DNA from 3 places in the Cedecea selenatireducens genome. Region 2 is predicted to be linked to each of the others. Evidence: riboswitches for the same ligand, from Rfam matches in the RefSeq annotation. Region 2 holds a riboswitch; each other region holds the start of a gene.

Region 1 (7,430 bases), on a different contig from region 2:
GTTCGACGTCTGCCGCCGTCTTAGCGTTAATGCTCAGAGTGATATCGTCCCAGTCCAGCTGCCGCCAGCGGTCGGTAAAGGTTTCTGCCATCAGGCATTCTCCTCGCTAAACTGCAGGAAGCTGGTTAGCGGGCTGGAAGCCTGTGCCTGCTGGTGGCGTGAGCCTAACCCGGACTGCGCTGCAAGGTGCCCGGCTTCGACGGCCAGGCGGAAAGCCTGAGCCATTTGCACCGGGTCACGGGCGACGGCTATTGCGGTATTCACCAGCACGGCCGAGGCGCCCATTTCCAACGCTTCGGCTGCATGGCTTGGCGCGCCGATCCCGGCATCTACCACCACCGGCACTCGAGATTGCTCAATGATTATCTCCAGCAGGGCGCGGGTTTGCAGGCCCTGGTTTGAACCGATAGGCGCGCCGAGCGGCATCACGGCCGCGCAGCCGGCTTCTTCCAGGCGTTTGCACAGTACCGGATCGGCACCGCAGTAAGGCAGCACCACGAATCCCTGCTTCACCAGGGCTTCTGCGGCTTTCAGCGTTTCAATGGGATCCGGCAATAAATAGCGAACGTCGGGATGGATTTCCAGCTTCACCCAGTTTGTGCCGAGCGCCTCACGTGCCAACTGGGCGGCAAAAATAGCTTCTTCAGCGGTCTTAGCGCCGGAAGTATTTGGCAGCAGATGCACACCTGCCTGTTTAAGCGGCAGAAGAATGTCATCGTTATGGCCACGCAGGTCCACGCGCTTCATCGCCATGGTGACCAGCTGTGAGCCAGAGGTGCGAATCGCGTCGATCATCACCTGGCTGGAAGAGAATTTCCCGGTCCCGGTGAACAGGCGTGAGGAAAAAGTTTTATCGGCAATCTGTAACATGTCAGCCCCCGGCAATCGCCTGAAACAGCAGAATAGTGTCGCCCTCGCGCAGCAGGTAATTGCTCCACTGTTCGCGCGGGATAATGGTTTGGTTAACGGCCAGCGCAGCACCTGCTTTGCCCTGCTCAAGCTGAGCCAGCAGGGTGGCGAGCGTCATACCTTCCGTACATTCCAGAGGCTCATCGTTAAACTGAATGCGCATCGCGACCTCCGCAAACAGGGCAGGTCATCGATTTTTGCATCGCCAGCGTGCGCCAGCTGTGCTGTCGGGCGTCAAAGAGGCGAAGAGAGCCGGTTGCAGGCACCATGCCGGTAAGCAATTTGATGGCTTCCAGCGCCTGAAGCGTACCCATCACGCCCACGACCGGGCCGATAACGCCAGAGGTGCGGCAGTTGCGTTCGGGTTCACTCTCATCAGGCCAGACGCAGCGGTAACAGCCATGTTCCCAGGGCGGGGTTAGCACCATCATCTGGCCGCCAAAACCTACGGCGCTGGCGGCGATCAGCGGTGTATTCGCGGCCACGCAGGCGGCGTTGACCGCCTGCCGGGTTGCCATATTGTCGCTGCAATCCAGCACTACATCGGCTTCGTTTACGGCCTTCACCAGCGAAGAGCCCGCTAGCCTTTCTACCAGCGGCACAATGTTTACGCCAGGATTCAGGCGCTGCAAATGCTGGTGGGCGACGGTAGATTTAGGGCGATCGATATCTTCAGAAGTGAACAAAATCTGGCGCTGGAGGTTGCTGATATGCACCGTGTCATCGTCCGCGATGATAAGTTTGCCGACGCCCGCGGCGGCGAGATACAGCGCAGCAGGCGAACCTAACCCGCCAAGGCCGACGACCAGCACGGTGCTGGACAGCAGTTTTTCCTGCCCTTCAATGGCCACATCCTCCAGCAACAGCTGGCGGCTGTAGCGCATAAAATCCGCGTCATTCATCGCCGGTTCCTGCCAGTTCGAGTAATTTCGCCGTGGCAGCACACCAGTCCGGAGCCTGAGTAATCGCGCTGACGACGGCAACGCTGCCAACCCCGGTCGCTAAAACGGCAGGTACTCGATCGATACTTATCCCGCCGATGGCAACGGTGGAATAGTCGCCCAAAGTTTGAATGTGTTCTGCCAGCTTATTCAGTCCCTGAGGGGAAGAGGGCATCTGCTTGGTTTGGGTGGGAAAGACATGGCCCAGCGCGATGTAGGACGGATTAGCGCTTAACGCGCGATCCATTTCCATGTTGTCGTGGGTAGAAAGCCCAAGGCGAAGCCCGGCTTCGCTTATCGCCGTCAGGTTAGCCACGTCCATATCTTCCTGGCCGAGGTGCACGCCGTAGGCGCCATGTTTGATGGCCAGTCGCCAGTAGTCGTTGATGAACAAGCGGGCGTTATAGCGCTCACCCAGCGCAATAGCTGCGATGACGTCGGCTTCGACTTCTTCGTCATGCTTGTCTTTAATACGGAGCTGAATAGTTTTGACGCCCGCGCCCAGCAGACGTTCGATCCATGCCACGCTGTCGACGACCGGGTAAAGGCCAAGCCTGCGTGACGTGGCTGGAAATGTGAGTTTTGACATTATGCTTCCTCCTGTCTGAGATAAATTTCACCGCCCCGGGCGCGAAAGTCCTGGGACATCTCTTCCATACCTGCGTCTATCGCCTGTTTTGCGGCGTAGTCCCGCACTTCCTGCGTGATTTTCATTGAGCAAAATTTAGGGCCGCACATAGAGCAAAAATGTGCGACTTTGCCGGATTCCTGCGGCAGGGTTTCATCGTGGTAAGCGCGAGCGGTGAAGGGATCGAGCGCCAGGTTGAACTGGTCTTCCCAGCGGAATTCAAAGCGTGCTTTGGACATCGCGTTATCGCGGATTTGTGCGCCAGGATGACCTTTGGCCAGGTCAGCGGCGTGGGCGGCAATCTTGTAGGTAATCAGCCCCTGTTTAACGTCCTCTTTGTTCGGCAGGCCAAGATGCTCCTTCGGCGTCACGTAGCAGAGCATGGCGCAGCCAAACCAGCCGATCATGGCGGCGCCAATGCCGGAGGTGAAATGATCGTAGCCCGGCGCGATATCGGTCGTTAGCGGGCCGAGGGTGTAGAAAGGCGCTTCGTGGCAATGCTCCAGCTCTTCGGTCATGTTGCGGCGAATCATCTGCATCGGCACGTGGCCCGGGCCTTCAATCATCACCTGGACGTCATACTCCCAGGCGATTTTGGTCAGCTCGCCCAGCGTATGCAGCTCGGCAAACTGCGCTTCGTCGTTGGCATCCTGTATTGAACCGGGGCGTAAACCATCGCCCAGCGAAAGTGAAACGTCGTAGGCGGCGCAGATCTCGCAAATCTCGCGGAAGTGCTCGTACAGGAAATTTTCCTGATGATGGGACAGGCACCACTTCGCCATAATCGACCCGCCGCGCGACACGATGCCGGTCAGGCGTTTCGCCGTCATCGGCACGTAGCGCAGCAGCACGCCCGCGTGAATAGTGAAGTAATCCACGCCTTGCTCTGCCTGTTCCAGCAACGTGTCGCGGAATATTTCCCAGTTCAGGTCTTCGGCGATGCCGTTAACCTTCTCCAGCGCCTGGTAAATCGGCACCGTGCCAATGGGCACCGGGCTGTTGCGCAGGATCCATTCCCGCGTTTCGTGAATATAGCGGCCGGTCGAGAGATCCATCACCGTATCGGCACCCCAGCGGGTGGCCCACACCAGCTTCTCCACCTCTTCTTCAATAGAGGACGTGACCGCCGAATTGCCGATATTGGCGTTCACCTTCACCAGGAAGTTGCGGCCGATAATCATTGGCTCTGATTCAGGGTGGTTGATATTGGCGGGAATAATCGCTCGGCCGGCGGCGACTTCATCGCGCACGAACTCCGGCGCGATGTTTTCCGGCAGCCTTGCGCCGAAGCCTTCGCCCGGATGCTGGTGGCGCAGGACCTCATCGCGGATGCGTTCGCGCCCCATATTTTCGCGAATGGCTATGAACTCCATCTCCGGGGTGACAATGCCTTGCCGGGCGTAATGCAGCTGGGTGACACATTTTCCCGCCGCCGCCCTACGGGGCGCTAGCTGAGTTTCAAAGCGCAGCTCGTCCAGGCCGTCGTCGGCCAGACGTGCTTTTGTATAAGCTGAGCTGCGTTCATCCAGCGTTTCGCTGTCACGGCGTTCGGCAATCCAGGCGCTGCGAAGAGGGGAAAGTCCGCTTAACACGTTTATAGCGATTGCGGGGTCGCCATAAGGGCCAGACGTATCGTAGACGGGGACAGCATCGTTCGGCTGATATTGAGGAGTATCATTGTTGCCGCCGGTGAGCGTCGGGCTGAGCTGAATTTCCCGCATTGGGACGCGGATATCTTCGCGTGATCCGGTCAGATAGATGCGCCGGGAGTTGGGGAAGGCGGTGCCTTCAAGCGTATTGATAAAGTGTTGGGCGGCTGCACGCTGTTCGCGTCGGCCCGGTTTTTTTTCAGATGCAGACATAGCTCATTCCAGGTTTCATCAGGATATGGCTTGTCAGGACAACGGAAGGAGTAATGGATATGGGCCGCCCACAAACGGGTGCACCAAAGAAAGAATTACTCTTGTTCCCTTCGCAGGTTCTAACCTGATCAGGTTCCGCGGATCCCGAATTAACGGTCTCAGCCGGTGCATAACGCACTCGGCACTCCGACAAGAATGATCCCACCTCGCGGTGGGAAAGTTGTAAATTACTCGTTAATAGCTAACAACTCAAGCTGGACTTGCCAGCCCGGCCGCATCGCTGGCGCTGCCGTCCAGGTTGTTATCGATAGCCAACAGGACTAACTTATCTTCAAGGGTGAAGCGGGCCTCAAGGCACTCGCCTATCTCCGATAATGCCTGCTGAAACTCGACCCAGCTGTCGCGGCCGATGGCGTTTTCGAGATGCGAGTCGTAGAGGTCCATTATCTGTTGGGTATTGGCTTCCAGTTGAGGATAAAGCTGTGCCGCGCTCAGCAGCGGGCTGCCGCCTTCCAGGTTGCTGATAATGCGCTCGTAAATACTAAAATGGCCGGAAGAGAGATAATCCACCAGGCCGTGGCAAAAATTATCTAACGCTTTTTCGTCGAGCGCGGTGTGGGATTCCTTGTTAGGCTTGATCCCGACCATGTTGTAATAGGCAACCAACAGGTGTTTACGAGCCTGAAGCCACTGGTCAACTAACTCATTACTACCACCAACGCGCTCAGTCAGATTGGCTAACTGGTTCAGCATGATTGAGACTCCGTGAGTTAAAAGATTGAACGCAAACTAACCCAAAAAAGTAAAAACTAATTGTTTATATCAGTGAACACGGGGATGTGCACCAGGTTATGGAACGTGTTATTCAAAACTTAGATCATGGTTGGTGGATAGTCAGCCATGAGCAGAAAATATGGTTGCCGCAGGGTGACTTACCTCACGGCAGCGCCGCCGAATTTCAGCTTACAGGCTGCCACGCCCTGGACATCGGGGAATGGGAAGGCGAACCGGTATGGCTGATACGAGAACCGCGCCGCACGGACATGGGCTCGCTGCGCCAGCTGCTGGACCGTGATGTTGGCCTGTTTCAGCTCGCCGGAAGGGGTGTTCAACTGGCCGAGTTTTACCGCTCGCATAAATATTGCGGCTACTGCGGCCATGAAATGCACTTCAGCAAAAGCGAATGGGCGATGCTCTGCGGCCACTGCCGGGAACGCTATTACCCGCAAATCGCCCCCTGCATTATCGTTGCTATCCGTAAGGACGATCATATCCTGCTGGCTCAGCATACGCGCCACCGCAACGGCGTTTACACCGTGCTGGCCGGATTTGTCGAAGTGGGTGAAACGCTGGAGCAGGCTGTGGCTCGCGAAGTCATGGAAGAGAGCAGCATTCAGGTGAAAAACCTGCGCTACGTGACCTCCCAGCCCTGGCCTTTCCCGCAGTCGCTGATGACCGCATTTATGGCGGATTACCATAGCGGCGAAATCAAAATAGATCCCAAAGAGCTGCTGGATGCCGGCTGGTATCGCTATGACCAACTGCCGCTATTGCCGCCGCCGGGCACCGTGGCGCGCCGCTTAATTGAAGATACCGTTGCCCTGTGTCGCGCGGACTATGAATGATAGACTGCGGCGATACAGCTAAAGGAAAGGTAAAAATGACTGAACTGAAGAACGATCGTTACCTGCGCGCCCTGCAGCGCTTGCCGGTAGATATCACTCCGGTATGGATGATGCGCCAGGCCGGGCGTTATTTGCCGGAATATAAGGCAACGCGCGCTCAGGCGGGTGATTTTATGTCGCTGTGCAAAAACGCCGAGCTGGCCTGCGAAGTCACCCTGCAGCCGCTGCGTCGCTATGCGCTTGATGCGGCGATCCTCTTCTCGGACATTTTGACCATTCCAGACGCAATGGGGCTTGGGCTGTACTTTGAAGCCGGCGAAGGCCCACGCTTTAGCTCCCCAATTAAAAGCCTGGCCGATGTTCAAAAGCTGCCGATTCCAGACCCGGAAGGCGAGCTGGCTTACGTGATGAACGCGGTGCGCACCATTCGCCGCGAGCTGAAAGGCGAAGTCCCGCTGATTGGCTTCTCCGGCAGCCCGTGGACGCTGGCCACCTATATGGTGGAAGGCGGCAGCAGCAAAGCGTTTACCGTGATTAAGAAAATGATGTTTGCCGAGCCAAAAGCGCTGCATCTGCTGCTGGATAAGCTGGCACAGAGCGTGACGCTCTACCTGAACGCGCAAATCCGCGCGGGCGCGCAGTCGGTGATGATCTTCGATACCTGGGGCGGCGTGCTTAGCGGCCGTGACTACAAAGAATTCTCGCTTTACTACATGCACAAAATCGTCGACGGCCTGCTGCGTGAAAACGACGGTCGCCGTGTGCCGGTGACGCTGTTCACCAAAGGCGGCGGTCAGTGGCTTGAAGCCATGGCGGAAACCGGCTGCGACGCGCTGGGCCTGGACTGGACGACGGACATAGCCGACGCTCGCCGTCGCGTAGGTCATAAAGTCGCTCTGCAGGGTAATATGGATCCTTCCATGCTTTACGCTCAGCCTGCACGTATCGAAGAAGAAGTTGCCACTATTCTTGCCGGCTTCGGCCAGGGAGAAGGGCACGTCTTTAACCTGGGCCACGGTATTCATCAGGATGTTCCGCCGGAGCATGCAGGCGTCTTTGTGGAAGCGGTGCATCGCCTGTCGGCGCAATATCATCGCGCTTAAGGAAAAAGAGGGATGGATCTCGCAGCATTACGAGAGCAGCAGCTGGATCTGGCCGCAAAGGTGATCCGCGAGGATCGCCTTGACCAGGATCCGCCGCGTTTGATCGCCGGGGCCGATGTGGGGTTTGAACAAAGCGGAGACGTCACCCGCGCGGCCTTCGTTTTGTTGAGCTATCCGTCCCTTGATCTGGTTGAATATCAGGTGGCGAGAATGGCTACCGCCATGCCCTATATCCCCGGTTTTTTATCTTTTCGAGAATACCCTGCGCTGCTTGAAGCGTGGAGTATGCTTTCGCAGAAACCCGATCTGGTGTTTGTGGACGGGCACGGCATCTCGCATCCCCGCCGTTTAGGCGTAGCCAG
Region 2 (7,430 bases):
CGAGTCGCCCTCATCATGCCGGATCCTGGTCCCACGCGGGCGGCGTGATGCGTCAGGGGCTGGCGGGAATGTGGTGGGCTGGTATTCCCCGTGAACGGTGGCCGCAGGACCCAGAAAGTCTCCAGCACATTTTAAACAACTGGGAAGACGGCATCGGCGATGCGCGGCAGGAAATTGTCTTTATCGGTATTGATATGGATGAGGCTGTTTTGCGTGAGAAGCTGGAATATGCGCTGCTCACCGATGCCGAGATGGCGGAAGGCCCCAAAGCCTGGGCACGCTATTACGATCCGATAGATGCCTGGTTTGACTGACCGAATGCCCGGCCGCCCGTTTGCAGGCGGCCGGGCTATCTGGCTTAGTGCAGTTCTACGGCGTAGTCGTCTACCGGGGTGATTTTCTTGATCAGCTTGTTATCAAACAGGAACTGTTCGTAAGCCTGGTAGCGTGCACGATCGAGTTTTGCCGGGTCAGCGGCAAACAGCGGCAGGCTTGCCTGCCAGGCCTGTTTGTTCAGCTCGGTATTCAGCTCCGCGTGGGCTTTAGCAAATGCCTGCCAGGTTTCCTGCGGATGCGCCTGCAGGTACTCGTTGCCTTTTTTCAGCGCGGCGAGGAATTTTTTGATCTTTGGCTCGTTGGCCGCGTTGCGGTTCGCCACGAAAATCAGCTCATCGTAGGCCGGGACGCCGTAGTCCTCGACGTTAAACACCGTCGGCGTTTTACCCTGAAGTTTAAGCTCCAGCGCTTCGATATTGCGATAGCCGCCGATCACCGCATCCACCTGGCCCGCCAATAGAGCGCTGGTCAGCTGGAAGTTAACGTTTATCAGCTTCATTTCTTCCGGCCTGATGTGCTCATGCTCAACCATGGTGGCAAGCGTCGCCTGCTCAATACCGCTCACGGAATACCCTATTTTTTTGCCCTTGAGATCCGCCGGCGATTTGATGTTTTGATCCAGCGTCATCACCGTATTCAGCGGCGAGTTTATCAGCGTGCCCACGCGCACCAGCGGCAGGCCCTGGTCGGCAAAGAAATGCAGCTGCGGCTGGTAGGTGATGGCCAGGTCGGCCTGCCCGGCGGCGACCAGGCGTGGCGGCAGGGCAGGGTCGGACGGTGGGATAATCTTCACATCCAGTCCCTCAGCTTTAAAAGCGCCTATCTGTTCGGCGACCATGATCGGCGCGTGATCGGGATTGATGTACCAGTCGAGCACCAGCGTCAGCTTTTCGGCGGCGGAGGCCTGGGCGGCAAAGGCAGCGGTGAGCAGCAGGCCACAAATCGTTTTTTTCATTTTAATTGGTTCCTTAATTAAGACGGTTATTCAGTGTTTTCAGGCGACCAGGCGATCAACCGCCGCAGCAGGACATCTACCGCCAGCCAAAGCAGAACGGTCATCAGGACTAAAATAAACAGCGCGGCAAAACAGACGTCGGTTTGCATACGGGCGTTGGCGTTGAGCATGACGTAGCCCAGCCCTTCGGCAGAGCCGACCCATTCGCCAATAATTGCCCCGATGGGGGCCACTGCGGCCGCCATGCGCAGGCCTGATCCAAAAGCAGGCAGCGCCGCCATCAGCCGCACGTGCCTCAGCTGTGCCCAGCGCGAAGCGCCCATGGTGCGGGCCAGGTCCAGATAGTCGTTGTTCACCCGACGCAGCCCGTCAAAGAACGACGACACCACCGGGAAGAAGATAACCAGTACGGCCATCGCCACTTTGGCGCTCATGCCAAAGCCAAACCACAGCACCAGCAGCGGAGCCAGGGCGAAGACCGGGATTGCCTGACTGGTGAGCACCAGCGGCATTAGCCAGCGCTGCAGGCGGGGGGAAAACATCATGCCCAACGCCAGGCCTGCGCCGAACAGCACGCCGAGGACAAGGCCGCTGATAATCTCTGAGGCGGTGACCAGCGTGTGCCAGACGAGATAGTCGCGGCCATGCCATAACGCCAGCGCCACCGCCGAAGGTGAAGGCAAAAGAAAGGCGGGAATATTGCCGAGGGTGAGCAGATACCAGAGCAGCAGCAACCCGGCGAAGACGGTCAGCCCCCGGCACAGGCGAGTAGCATGACTTTCTGAGGGTGACCTCATTCTGCGGCCCTCATCAGCTGTTGCAGCAGGCTGGCCTGGCTTTTCAGCAGGTCAACATCGTCCGGCGCGCGAGGCGGTTGCCCGGCAATAACATGCGTATCATCGATGCCCGCAGGCCAGCGGGACAGCACCAGCAGGCGGTGGCTGAGCCGACAGGCTTCCATAGGATCGTGGGTGATCAGCAGCACGGTGTTTTTTACCAGCAGCTCCGCCGCCAGATCCTGAATCGCCGTTCGGGTAATGGCGTCCAGCGCCGAAAACGGCTCGTCCATCAGCACTATCGGCCGCCGTTCGTAGAGCGTTCTGGCGATAGCTGCGCGCTGCCTCATACCACCCGACAGCGCGACGGGCAAAGCTTTGGCATAGCCCGCCAGCCCAACCTGCTCAAGCAAATGCGCCGTCCACTGGCGATCAACAGTCTCGCCACGCAGGCGCGAACCCAGGGCCACGTTCTGCTCGATGTTCAGCCAGGGATAAAGCAAATCTTTCTGCCCCATCCAGGCTATGCGCCCGGCAACGGGCTGGCCGTCGCTGCAGGTCACGTTTCCGGCACTGGCCTGCGCCAGCCCGGCGATAATCTTCAGCAGGCTGGTTTTACCGGCACCGCTCGCGCCCAGCAGGGCAACGAAGCTCCCGCCAGGAATATCAAAATTCAGCCCTTCAAAAATGGTCTGGCTGCCAAACCGCAGGCTGAGATCGCGAACCTGAATGCCCGGCGAGGTATGGCTTTCGGTCATGAGGCATTCAGCCCCATTTGCCAGAACGCGGATTCAAGCTGCGTTGCGGTGGTGAATATTTGCGAAAGCTCGGCGAAGCGGCTCTCTGCCCCGCGCTGACGCCCTACGGTTTCAAGTAGCTGAACAGCGGCCTGCACCCCGGCCAGATAGCCCTCATCGCCATAGTTACGGATCCAGGTGGCGTAGGGGTTGCCCTCCATTACCGTGTCGGGGCTGTGCAGCAAGCCAAGTCCGATTTCGGCATAGCCAGCCACGCAAGGCAGCAGGGCGGCCAGCAGATCGAGCGCGTCACCTGAATGGCCGATATCCAGCACGTAGCGGGTGTAATTCATGGTTTCCGGTGCTTCCGCCTGGGCGGCCATCTGCTCCTCGTCTAAACCCCAGCTTGCACACCAGGCCACGTGGAGCGGCAGTTCAGAAACTATTGCATTCAGAGAGGCGGTCGCGGCGCGCATTTCGGGCAGCGTGCGGAGCTTGCTCACCAGAAGGGCATAGGCACGGGCAAAGTGGATCAGGAAAAGGTAATCCTGGGTCAGATAGCGCTGAAATGCTGCTTTGGGCAATGTTCCGGCGGCAAGCTGCTGCAGAAAAGGATGATCGACGTAATCCTGCCAGTGGCGACCGGCCTGCTGACGCAGCCGTCCGTAAAGACCGTTTTCGAAAAGTGGGGTGTACATGGGACCTCCTGTGTAAGTGGAGATCCGGGCGCGCAGAGGTATGAACAGGCAATAACACAGGCGAAATTGCCGACCGTCCCTTCGCTGGCATGACCCAGATCAGGTTCAAAGGGTTCGGCTTACGCCATCTCAGCCCATACAGGACACCCCTCGGAGGTGCCTGTTATACGACATTTACTTTTTGATTACAATCGTCAGGCGCTGTGCCTGGCCCCGATCAAACCGGTGATTCGTTTAGTGCGGTATCTCAATATTTTGCTGGCGTTTGGGGCGAAACTTTTGTCACTGTAGGCCGATTACCCCGAGTCTAAGGACGATATCCGATGAAAAAGATTGGCTTTCTCTCGTTTGGCCACTGGTCGCCCTCCGCCCAGTCCGGCACGCGCTCTGCGGCAGACACGCTGCTGCAATCTATCGACCTTGCCGTTGCCGCAGAAGAGCTTGGCGCGGACGGCGCTTACTTCCGCGTGCATCACTTCGCTCGCCAGCTAAGCTCGCCATTTCCGCTGCTGGCAGCCATTGGGGCAAAAACTAAACGTATTGAAATCGGCACTGGCGTTATCGATATGCGTTATGAGAATCCGCTTTATATGGTGGAGGATGCCGGTGCTGCCGACCTGATTTCCGGCGGACGCCTGCAGCTCGGGATAAGCCGCGGCTCTCCTGAGCAGGTGATCGACGGCTGGCGCTACTTTGGCTATGTGCCTGGAGAAGGGGAAACCGAGGCCGATATGGCTCGCCGCCATACCGAGGTGTTCCTCGAAGCGCTGAAAGGCGAAGGCTTTGCCGAGCCGAACCCGCAGCCGATGTTCCCCAATCCTCCGGGGTTGTTGCGCCTTGAGCCGTTTTCTGCCGGACTGCGCGAGCGAATCTGGTGGGGAGCAAGCTCCAACGCGACAGCTGTGTGGGCCGCGCAGTCAGGGATGAACCTGCAAAGCTCGACGCTGAAAACCGATGAAACCGGCGAGCCGTTCCATATCCAGCAGGCGAAGCAAATCCGCGCCTATCGTGCCGCCTGGAAAGAGGCGGGCCATGCGCGTGAGCCGCGCGTTTCCGTCAGCCGCAGCATCTTCGCGTTAATGGATCAGCGTGACCGCAACTACTTTGGCGGCAGCGGCAAAGAAGGCGACCAGGTGGGCTACATCGACCCACAAACCCGGGCTATTTTTGGCCGCAGCTATGCCGCCGAACCGGAACTGCTCATTAAGCAACTGGCGCAGGATGAAGCGATTGCCGAAGCCGATACGCTGCTGTTAACCGTGCCAAACCAGCTGGGCGTGGACTATAACGTGCACGTAATCGAATCTATTCTGAAGCACATCGCGCCGGAACTGGGCTGGCGGTGAACTTCGAAGATATTGTGCTGAGCGACGCGCTGAATAAAGACCTGCATGATTTAAGCTGACGTCTGTATGTTTCCAGGCCTGCCGTGGGAGACCCGGCGGGCTTTTCTATTTTGGAAAAACAAAAGGCAGGCCTACTATTTTTGGTAGGTTATGGTTTTTATTTAGCGGCATTGAATCGTATTAGAAGAGGTTATTATATACGGCACATTACCGTACTGAATAAGCCAGATAACTGGCGTTTACATATAAACATTATAAAGGGATAGCGTTGTGTTGAAGAGACTGGTCACGGGGCAACTCAGTTTGCCGATGACGTTTTGGGGATGGGGTTTTTGCGGGGGATTTCTTCTTGGGCTCGTAGGTATCGTCGGGATACATGCCAACCTCCCTGCTCTGGTGCCGCTGAGCTATCTGCTTAAAATAGTGCTGTTTAGCGCGGTATTATCCGGCGTGACATGCATTCTTCGCAGAAAAATCACCGTATTTGGCGTGCTCGCATTTCTGGTTGTCCTCGTGCAGGTCGTCATGGGCGTCGTGATGGCCGTTGGGCTTTCTTCTTTGTTATTCCAATAACCCGTGGCTGTAGCTGATAAATCCAGGCGGTCACCGTCCTGCCATCAAGCGTGGTGACATCAATCTCTACACGATCGTAACCGGCCTCGAACTCATCCAGCATCGGCCAGTGTTCGTGCAGGTTGGGAGATATAAACAGATAGCCGTGCACCTCCGGGCCGTTCTTGTCCAGCAAGATGCCGGGAAAATCGGCGGCGGCTCCCCAACCTTTTTCATAAAAAGTCCCGTTCACGTAGCCAGGCCGCCACTCTCCGCCGATGTTCTCCATGATATGTGCATTAACATGGCCGGGGCGAAGCGTGCCGTAAACAAACAATGATTCCATTTTTCTTCCTCGTGCAGAGCAGCTAAATCAGGGGTAGGGAAGGGGATTTAACATACGGCGTAATTGGGCGGCTGGCAACGGGAAAGCCTTTCTCAAGTGTTTAGTATTTCTGGCTGACATTAGCTTAGACAACAGTTGACTGAGTATGTGGTTATGTGTGAGGTATACCTTCGCTGTTAGTGATAAATCATAATAATGCGCGCATGTTTAGATGATTTCGTTATTTAATTCGTAAGAGATATGTTTTTTTGTTGGATTGTTTTTATCAGGTGAAGATGTTGATGACTGAGTTATAGGATATAACAACCTGTACTGTATGGAATCAACATGTAAAGCACGGCTTAAGATACATTGGTCGATTTGGGGGTTTTATATAAATTACAATTAGAATAACCCCAAAAAAATAGCTAAGATACCGACATTCTGATGTTGAATGCCTCCGACCTATCATAGGCTGGATGCTCAATACGTCTTCAAGAAACCTGTGGAACATCTGCTATGAATGATAACGAAGATTCACTATTTAAGAATAATAGTCTTTCCCTTCAGCAAAAACTCGAACGAGCGCGCATGGAGCTTCTTGACTTATCTGCGCGTAATAAACTCCTAAATATACCAAAATCTAAGACAGCGAAACTTTTGGAAATTACTGACGAGAGGTCTACTGAGATCTATCGTCTTCTCGTACAAGAAGGCAAAGCATTCACTTTTTTGCCAGGACGAGCGGGTAGAAAAGGAGAGTTAATTGATGTTGAAGAGATGGAAAACGATCCTGATGCGGTGAACATAAATGAAGCATCACTCATTTTTGATGATGATATTGCCCCAAATGCTATCCGTGCCGAGCATCAGGACACTAAGCTTCAAACAAGATTGACTCTCCAGGGGCTGCAAAAAAAATTGCTGGATCTATACCATGACGCCAGAACATTAGAGGAAGAACAAGGTGTAAATATTCTCTATTTAACATTGGGCTCCTTAAAATGGATCGATCCTAACAATAAAGAGAACGTAAGGTATGCACCTTTAATCCTGATTCCTGTTTCTCTTGAGCGCGGAACCGTTGGTGAAAGATTTAAACTGCGGGCAAGGCAAGATGAAATTATTGAAAACCTTTCTCTGGAAGCTTATCTCCAGCGAACTCATGAAATTATACTGCCCAAGCTCAATACAGATGATGCGTTTGATCTTTCCAGATACATCGATGAAATTGCCCAGGCAGTACAGGTAAAATCAGATTGGGGTGTTCAGGAAAACGATATCACGCTGGGATTTTTTTCCTTCGCTAAGTTTCTAATGTATCGTGACTTAGACCCGGAAAACTGGCCTGAAGGCGATAACATCACGGCCCAACCTCTTATACAATCCCTAATGGTTGATGGGTTTGATGAACCAGATGAGAGACTCCATGATGATACACCTATAGATCCTTTCATCCTTCCGAAAGATATGCTCCATATTATGGATAGCGATACTTCTCAAACCCTTGCTATCCACGACGTGCGTCAGGGGAAAAACTTGATTATCCAGGGGCCGCCTGGAACAGGGAAGTCCCAGACAATAGCCAATGTTATTGCTTCAGCTGTCGCGGACGGGAAAACAGTTTTGTTTGTTGCTGAAAAAATGGCCGCGCTTGAAGTTGTTAAACGTCGTCTCGACTATGCAGGAGTGGGAGATGCTTGCT
Region 3 (7,430 bases), on a different contig from region 2:
CGCCAGGCGTGCTGGCGATGGTTGTACCGGGCTCCGGTCCGGTAAAAGCTCAGGCCGAGTCAGAAGGGCTGGATAAGATCTTTATTGAAGCCGGTTTTGAATGGCGCCTGCCGGGTTGCTCAATGTGCCTGGCAATGAACAACGACCGCCTGAATCCGGGCGAACGCTGTGCCTCCACCAGCAACCGTAACTTCGAAGGCCGTCAGGGCCGCGGGGGGCGCACCCATCTGGTCAGCCCTGCAATGGCCGCCGCTGCCGCTGTGGCCGGTCATTTTGCCGATATTCGTACACTGAAATAAGAGGAACCACCATGGCAGAGAAATTTATCCAACATACAGGCCTGGTCGTTCCGCTGGACGCGGCGAACGTCGATACCGATGCCATTATCCCGAAGCAGTTTTTGCAGAAGGTCACCCGCACCGGTTTTGGCGCTCACCTGTTTAACGACTGGCGTTTTCTGGACGATGCCGGGCAGCAGCCTAACCCGGAGTTCGTTCTGAACTACCCGGAATTTAAAGGCGCTTCTATCCTGCTGGCGCGTGAAAACTTCGGCTGCGGCTCTTCCCGTGAGCACGCCCCGTGGGCACTGACCGATTACGGCTTCAAAGTGGTGATTGCGCCAAGCTTCGCCGATATCTTCTACGGCAACTCGTTTAACAACCAGCTGCTGCCGGTCATTCTGAGCGACGAACAGGTGGACGAGCTGTTTAAGCTGGTCGAAGCCCAGCCGGGCATTAAGTTTGTCGTCGACCTGGAGGCCCAAACGGTTCAGGCGGGTGAGAAAAGCTATTCGTTCGAACTCGACAGTTTCCGCCGCCACTGCATGCTGAACGGCCTGGACAGCATCGGCCTGACGCTACAGCACGAAGCCGCCATTTCCGGCTACGAGAAAAAGCTGCCTGCATTTATGCAGTAAGCTGTTTTCCCCTCTTCCACATGGGAGAGGGGAAGCCCTCAAATGTTCTTCACCCGGCTGGTGAGAAACAGGGCAACAACCGCAAGTCCTGCCATCAGCCAGTACACAGAGTAGTGACCAAAACCTTCCGCCAGCGTCCCCTGCAGTACGCCGGCTAAAATCACGCCCGTTGAAATGCTGTTGGTGAACAGCGTTGTCGCAGAGCCCGGCCTTCCCGGCATCAAATCCTGGAACCACAGCATCCCAATCCCGGCAATAATCCCGATAAACACCGCGTTAAACAGCTGCAACACCACCAGCGCCGTTTTAGAGTGAAACAGGATCAGCCCAAGGTAAAACAGCACGCCCGCAGCCACCGCCGCCACCATCATGTTACGTTTCCCAAAGCGCTTCACGTAGTAGCCGGCGAGGATCATGGCGGGGATCTCCAGCCCGGCGGCCGTGCCCATCAATAAGCCCGCCAGCTCATCCGGCAGCCCGAGATCCTGGCTTATCCACAGCGGCATATCGATGATGTACATGGTGTTGCAGGTCCACATCAGCATCGAAGCGACAAACAGCATCCGCACGTTGCTGTCCTTCCAGCCGCTGACCTCCGTTATCGCCACTTCGGCGGAGGGCTCGGCTCGGGCAACCGAAGGCAGAGCAAACACAATCAGCAGCAGCGAGATAACAAATATCCCGGCAGCAATAAGAAACATGGTGGTGAAGCCATACTTTAGCGCCAGCATAAAGGAAAGCGGCGGCCCGATAACCCAGGCAAGGGAAAGCTGCGCACGCATGATCGAGCTGAACATCACCACTTCACGAGCGGAACGATCGGCATATTCACGCGCCAGGGCAAAAATCTGCGGCATAGCGGTATTGGCGATGGAGGCAAACATCACGCCGAGCGTAATCAGCGTCAGATAATGCCGGTTGAAGGCAAAAAGAACGCTGTTTGCCACCGCCATCGCGCAGCAAACCATAATCAGTTTGCGACGATCTCCCCGGCTATCCGATCTTTTTGCCAGCAGCAGGCTTACGGCGATCCCGGCAATCGCATTAACGGTATAGAACAGACCAACCCAGAAGGGCCGAACTTCAACTTCGCGGGTTAAAAAGAGGCTGAGCGTCGGGGCCTGCAGCGCACCGGCCACGCCAATCATAAAAGACACGGCCATAAAGGCAGCATAAACGGGGTTAAAACGACGTGCGCGGGTCAAAAACCAGAGCATGAGCTGTCCTTAAAAGGAGGGTGTAGTCAGAGGTATTCGCTAAATGCGTAAAGATTAAACGAAAAAAGCCAGCAGTAAACAGCTGCTGGCGTGGTAAAAGCACCAATACTCAGTCACACATGAGTCGGCGTGTTGGCGTTCTCGGGCATCGGGGTTGTAACCTCCCACTGCATCAAGTCTTCGAGCATCCTTAGTCTTTGCTCCACCGTCAGGCGAGCCAGCCATCCAGAACAAACAAACTGCGTTGCGGCAAAGTACTGTTGGAAAAACCTCGCAGGTGATGACCGCTTCATAAACACCTCCTCGCTTCATCGCTGATGATTATTGACGTAATATAGGGAAAGTTAAATTGATGAGTTTCCGCCGGGAGTTCCTCTTTTATGTCCTCATCTCGTCTGCAACAACAGTTCATCCGCCTGTGGCAATGCTGCGAAGGCAAGCCTCAGGAAACCACGCTGAATGATTTAGCGGAATTGCTCAACTGCTCCCGCCGTCATATGCGGACCTTACTCAACGCCATGCAGGAAAAAGGCTGGCTAAGCTGGCAGGCAGAAGCAGGGAGGGGCAAGCGGTCACAGCTCACCTTCCTTTATACAGGGCTGGCGCTCCAGCAGCAGCGGGCGGAAGACCTTCTGGAACAGGATCGAATCGATCAGCTGGTGCAGATCGTCGGCGACAAGGCCGCGGTGCGGCAGATGCTTATCTCTCATTTAGGGCGCAGCTTCCGCCAGGGCCGGCATATTCTTCGCGTCCTTTACTATCGCCCGCTGCTGAATCTGCTGCCCGGTTCGGCGCTCAGGCGCTCCGAAACCCACATTGCCCGCCAGATTTTCAGCGGCCTGACGCGAATAAATGAGGAAAATGGGGAACTCGAAGCGGATATTGCCCATCACTGGCAGCAAATTTCCCCTTTACGCTGGCGTTTCTTCCTCCGCCCCGGCATTCATTTCCATCACGGCCGTGAGCTGGACATGCTGGATATCATCTCTTCCCTGCAGCGCATCAACACCCTGCCGCTGTTTGCCCACATCACGCAGATAACCTCGCCGACGACCTGGACGCTGGATATTCACCTCAGCCAGCCGGATGACTGGCTGCCGTGGCTGCTGGGCAGCGTGAACGCCATGATCCTACCGCGCGAATGGACAACGATGTCCGATTTCGCCAGCCAGCCGGTCGGTACAGGGCCTTATTCCGTCGCTCGGAATAACCGTAACCAGCTGAAGATTCACGCTTTTGATGATTATTTTGGCTTCAGGGCGCTGATAGACGAGGTTAACTTCTGGGTCTTGCCCGAAGTGGGTGAAGAGTCGAGCTGTGGCGTGCAGCTTCAGGGCATGCCGGACAGCGAGAAAGCCGTAGAAAGCCGCCCGGAAGAGGGGTGCTACTATTTGCTGTTTGATAGCCGCTCCAGACTTGGCCTGCATGAAAGCGTCCGCCAGTGGATTGGCCATATTCTCTCGCCGGTTAACCTTATTTACCGCGCTGCCGAGCAGTACCAGCAATACTGGTTCCCTGCCTATGGCCTACTGCCGCGCTGGCACCACTCGCGCCCGGGACCTCTTACCGCCAAACCTGCCGGGCTTGAAAGCATCACCCTCACCTACTATCGCGATCACGTAGAGCATCGGGTGATCAGTAACATCATGACCGAACTGCTGGCCGAGCAGGGCGTGAAACTGATTATTCAGGAGATCGATTATGCTGAGTGGCATCAGGGCGACGCCGAAAGCGATATCTGGCTGAACAGCGTGAACTTCACCATGCCGCTGGAATATTCCCTGTTTGCCCAGCTTTATGAAGTCCCTCTGATTCAAAAGTGCATCCCGATCGACTGGCAGGGCGATGCCCGCCGCTGGCACAGTAAAACGCTGGCGCTGCCGGAATGGAGCAGGCAAATGCTCGAGCGCAATGACGTTATCCCGTTGATTCACCACTGGTTACGCATTGAAGGGCAGCGCAGCATGCGCGGCGTGCGCATGAACACGCTGGGCTGGTTTGATTTTAAATCAGCCTGGTTTGCTCCGCCTGGTCCATAACGTTTTCGTAACACAGCTTTCGCAATCCGGGGGAAGTCAGTAGAATCCCTCCTGCTCAACGGGGTGCCAGGACAGTTTGTCCGAGCTGAGATAATACCCGTCGAACCTGATCCGGATAACGCCGGCGAAGGGATTTGAGACACTCCGCTCAATTCCTTTGCCCCCTTTTATTGAGGTGCAAAGTGTTCAAAAAATTTCTGCCGCTGCTGGCGCTGGTTGCCGCGCCCGTTTTCGCCAGGCCCGTATTAACCGTCTACACCTACGACTCGTTTGCCGCCGACTGGGGCCCTGGCCCGGCGGTGAAAAAAGCGTTTGAAGCCGACTGTCACTGCGAACTGAAATTCGTGGCGCTGGAAGATGGCGTTTCGCTGTTGAACCGCGTGCGCATGGAAGGCAAGAACAGCAAAGCAGACGTCGTGCTGGGATTGGATAACAACCTGCTGGACGCGGCCTCGCAAACCAAACTGTTTGCCCCTTCTAACGTCGAAACCAGCGCCCTACAGGTGCCCGGCGGCTGGAAGAACAGCACCTTCGTTCCTTACGACTACGGCTACTTCGCTTTCGTTTACGACAAGAACAAGCTAAAAAATCCGCCGAAGAGCCTGAAAGAGCTGGTTGAAGGCGACCAGAAATGGAAGGTGATATACGAAGATCCGCGCACCAGTACGCCGGGGCTTGGCCTGCTGCTGTGGATGCAAAAAGTCTATGGCGATAAAACTCCGGAAGCCTGGCAAAAGCTGGCGAAGAAAACCGTCACCGTAACCAAAGGCTGGAGTGAAGCTTACGGCCTGTTCCTGAAAGGCGAAGCCGATCTGGTGCTGAGCTACACCACGTCGCCGGCCTACCACATCATCGAAGAGAAGAAGGACAACTACGCCGCGGCCGACTTCAGCGAAGGGCATTATCTGCAGGTTGAAGTCGCAGGCCGACTGGCGAACAGCAAGCAGCCAGAACTTGCCGAGAAGTTTATTAAGTTCATCACCACGCCTGGTTTCCAGAACACCATTGCAACCGGCAACTGGATGTACCCGGTCACTAGCGTGGCGCTGCCTGCTGGCTTCGACGGGCTGGTAAAACCAAAAACCACGCTGGAATTTACGCCTCAGCAGGTCGCCACCCAGCGCGCAGAATGGATTAATGAATGGCAACGCGCCGTCAGCCGCTAATACCCGGCTGGCTGTATCCAGGGCTATTTGCCGCGATGCTTATCGTGGCGGTAGCCCTGGCGGCTTTTCTGGCGCTGTGGCTTAACGCCCCGCAGACGGATGTCTTTGCTCTTTTGCAGGACAGCTACCTTTGGCACGTCCTGCGCTTCTCGTTCTGGCAGGCGTTTCTTTCTGCGGCACTCTCCGTTTTCCCGGCGATATTTTTAGCCCGGGCGCTGTACCGACGCCGTTTTCCTGGCCGAATGGCGCTGCTGCGGCTTTGTGCCATGACGCTGGTTCTGCCGGTGCTGGTTGCGGTATTCGGCATTCTCTCCGTTTACGGGCGTGAAGGCTGGCTGGCAACGCTAAGCGGCTGGCTTGGTCTGGAATGGCGTTTCTCCCCTTATGGGCTGCAGGGAATTTTGCTGGCGCACGTTTTCTTTAATATGCCGATGGCGACCCGCCTGCTGCTTCAGGCGCTGGATAACATCCCCACCGAGCAGCGCCAGCTTGCCGCTCAGCTGAATATGCAGGGCTGGCACTTTTTCCGTTTTGTCGAATGGCCCTGGCTGCGCAGGCAAATACTTCCGGTAGGGGCGCTGATTTTCATGCTTTGCTTCGCAAGCTTCGCCACCGTGCTTTCGTTGGGCGGCGGCCCGCAGGCGACCACCATCGAACTCGCTATTTTTCAGGCGCTAAGCTACGACTACGATCCGGCCAAAGCGGCGCTGTTGGCCCTGCTGCAAATGGCATGTTGCCTTGGCCTGGTGCTGCTCAGCCAGAAGCTAAGCAAGGCAATTCCTGTCGGCGTAAGCCAGCTTCAGGGCTGGCGCGATCCGCAGGATTCTCTGCGCAGAAAGATCTGTGACGCCCTGCTTATCCTTGTGGCCTTGCTTCTTCTTCTACCGCCGCTGTTGGCGGTAATGGTGGACGGCATTAATGGCAGCATGGGCAACGTACTGCAGCAGGCCGCACTGTGGAACGCGCTTTGGACTTCGCTGCGCATTGCCGTTGCCGCCGGGCTGATTAGCGTGACGCTAACCCTGATGCTGCTGTGGAGCGCTCGTGAGCTGCGGCTTCGCAATCGTATTTTCGCCGGCCAGGCCATTGAGCTTAGCGGCATGTTGATTCTGGCGATGCCGGGCATTGTGCTCGCCACCGGCTTCTTCCTGCTGCTCAATAATACCGTGGGCCTGCCGCAATCTGCCGATGGCATTGTGATTTTTACCAACGCCCTGATGGCGATTCCCTACGCCCAAAAAGTGCTCGAAAATCCCATGCGCGACGTCGCCGAGCGCTACTCGCAGCTTTGCCAGTCGCTGGATATTCGGGGCTTTAATCGTCTGAGGCTCATTGAGTTAAAAGCTTTGAAACGCCCGATAGCTCAGGCGCTGGCCTTTGCCTGCGTGTTGTCGATTGGCGATTTCGGCGTGGTGGCGCTGTTCGGTAACGAAGATTTCAGGACGCTACCTTTCTGGCTGTACCAGCAGATCGGATCCTACCGTAGCCAGGACGGCGCGGTCACGGCGCTGCTCCTGCTGCTGCTTTGTTTTATGCTGTTTACTTTGATTGAAAAACTTCCGGGGCGAGATGCTAACTCTGACTGATGTAACCTGGCTGTACCAGCACTTACCGATGCGTTTTTCTCTGAAGATTACGGCGGGTGAGCGCGTAGCGATCCTTGGGCCGAGCGGCGCGGGGAAAAGTACGTTGTTGAGCCTGGTTGCCGGGTTTCTGCAGCCCGCGAGCGGCAGCATTATCATTAACGGGGTGGAGCATACCCGGACGCCACCTTCGGCTCGCCCGGTTTCCATGCTCTTTCAGGAAAATAATCTGTTTAGCCACCTGACGGTTCGGCAGAATATCGCCCTGGGAATGCACCCGGGGATGAAGCTCAATGAGGCTCAGAAGCAGCGGCTGCTGGAGATAACGGCACGCGTAGGGATGACGGAGATGCTGGATCGCCTGCCGTCTCAGCTTTCCGGCGGCCAGCGGCAGCGTGTTGCGCTGGCTCGGTGCCTGGTTCGTCAGCAGCCTGTTTTACTGCTGGATGAACCCTTCTCCGCGCTCGATCCCGCGCTACGTAAGGAGATGCTGCAGCTGCTCGACGAGC

What was found. A riboswitch is a leader RNA that binds a small molecule or an ion and turns the genes downstream of it on or off. The one in region 2 is predicted to bind thiamine pyrophosphate.
Region 1: linked by a shared signal. The riboswitch ahead of thiC (phosphomethylpyrimidine synthase ThiC) and the one ahead of tenA (thiaminase II) in region 2 are both predicted to bind thiamine pyrophosphate.
Region 3: linked by a shared signal. The riboswitch ahead of thiB (thiamine ABC transporter substrate binding subunit) and the one ahead of tenA (thiaminase II) in region 2 are both predicted to bind thiamine pyrophosphate.

The regions. Positions count from the first base shown of each region.
Region 1 is NZ_JBHIKW010000024.1:16,211-23,640, forward strand. Features, by position in the region: gene thiH (2-iminoacetate synthase ThiH) at 1-91, opposite strand, end outside; gene thiG (thiazole synthase) at 91-870, opposite strand; gene thiS (sulfur carrier protein ThiS) at 872-1,072, opposite strand; gene ACE38U_RS21710 (HesA/MoeB/ThiF family protein) at 1,056-1,811, opposite strand; gene thiE (thiamine phosphate synthase) at 1,804-2,439, opposite strand; gene thiC (phosphomethylpyrimidine synthase ThiC) at 2,439-4,340, opposite strand; TPP riboswitch at 4,429-4,539, opposite strand; gene ACE38U_RS21725 (Rsd/AlgQ family anti-sigma factor) at 4,590-5,093, opposite strand; gene nudC (NAD(+) diphosphatase) at 5,192-5,965, shown strand; gene hemE (uroporphyrinogen decarboxylase) at 6,001-7,068, shown strand; gene nfi (deoxyribonuclease V) at 7,081-7,430, shown strand, end outside.
Region 2 is NZ_JBHIKW010000001.1:399,742-407,171, reverse strand. Features, by position in the region: gene zigA (zinc metallochaperone GTPase ZigA) at 1-314, shown strand, start outside; gene ACE38U_RS01930 (ABC transporter substrate-binding protein) at 359-1,291, opposite strand; gene ACE38U_RS01925 (ABC transporter permease) at 1,318-2,088, opposite strand; gene ACE38U_RS01920 (ABC transporter ATP-binding protein) at 2,085-2,825, opposite strand; gene tenA (thiaminase II) at 2,822-3,502, opposite strand; TPP riboswitch at 3,562-3,663, opposite strand; gene ACE38U_RS01910 (LLM class flavin-dependent oxidoreductase) at 3,826-4,848, shown strand; gene ACE38U_RS01905 (hypothetical protein) at 5,119-5,421, shown strand; gene ACE38U_RS01900 (gamma-glutamylcyclotransferase family protein) at 5,372-5,746, opposite strand; gene ACE38U_RS01895 (DUF3320 domain-containing protein) at 6,245-7,430, shown strand, end outside.
Region 3 is NZ_JBHIKW010000003.1:40,396-47,825, forward strand. Features, by position in the region: gene leuC (3-isopropylmalate dehydratase large subunit) at 1-299, shown strand, start outside; gene leuD (3-isopropylmalate dehydratase small subunit) at 311-916, shown strand; gene ACE38U_RS05595 (sugar efflux transporter) at 955-2,133, opposite strand; gene sgrT (glucose uptake inhibitor SgrT) at 2,247-2,426, opposite strand; gene sgrR (HTH-type transcriptional regulator SgrR) at 2,514-4,172, shown strand; TPP riboswitch at 4,222-4,323, shown strand; gene thiB (thiamine ABC transporter substrate binding subunit) at 4,355-5,338, shown strand; gene thiP (thiamine/thiamine pyrophosphate ABC transporter permease ThiP) at 5,314-6,924, shown strand; gene thiQ (thiamine ABC transporter ATP-binding protein ThiQ) at 6,908-7,430, shown strand, end outside.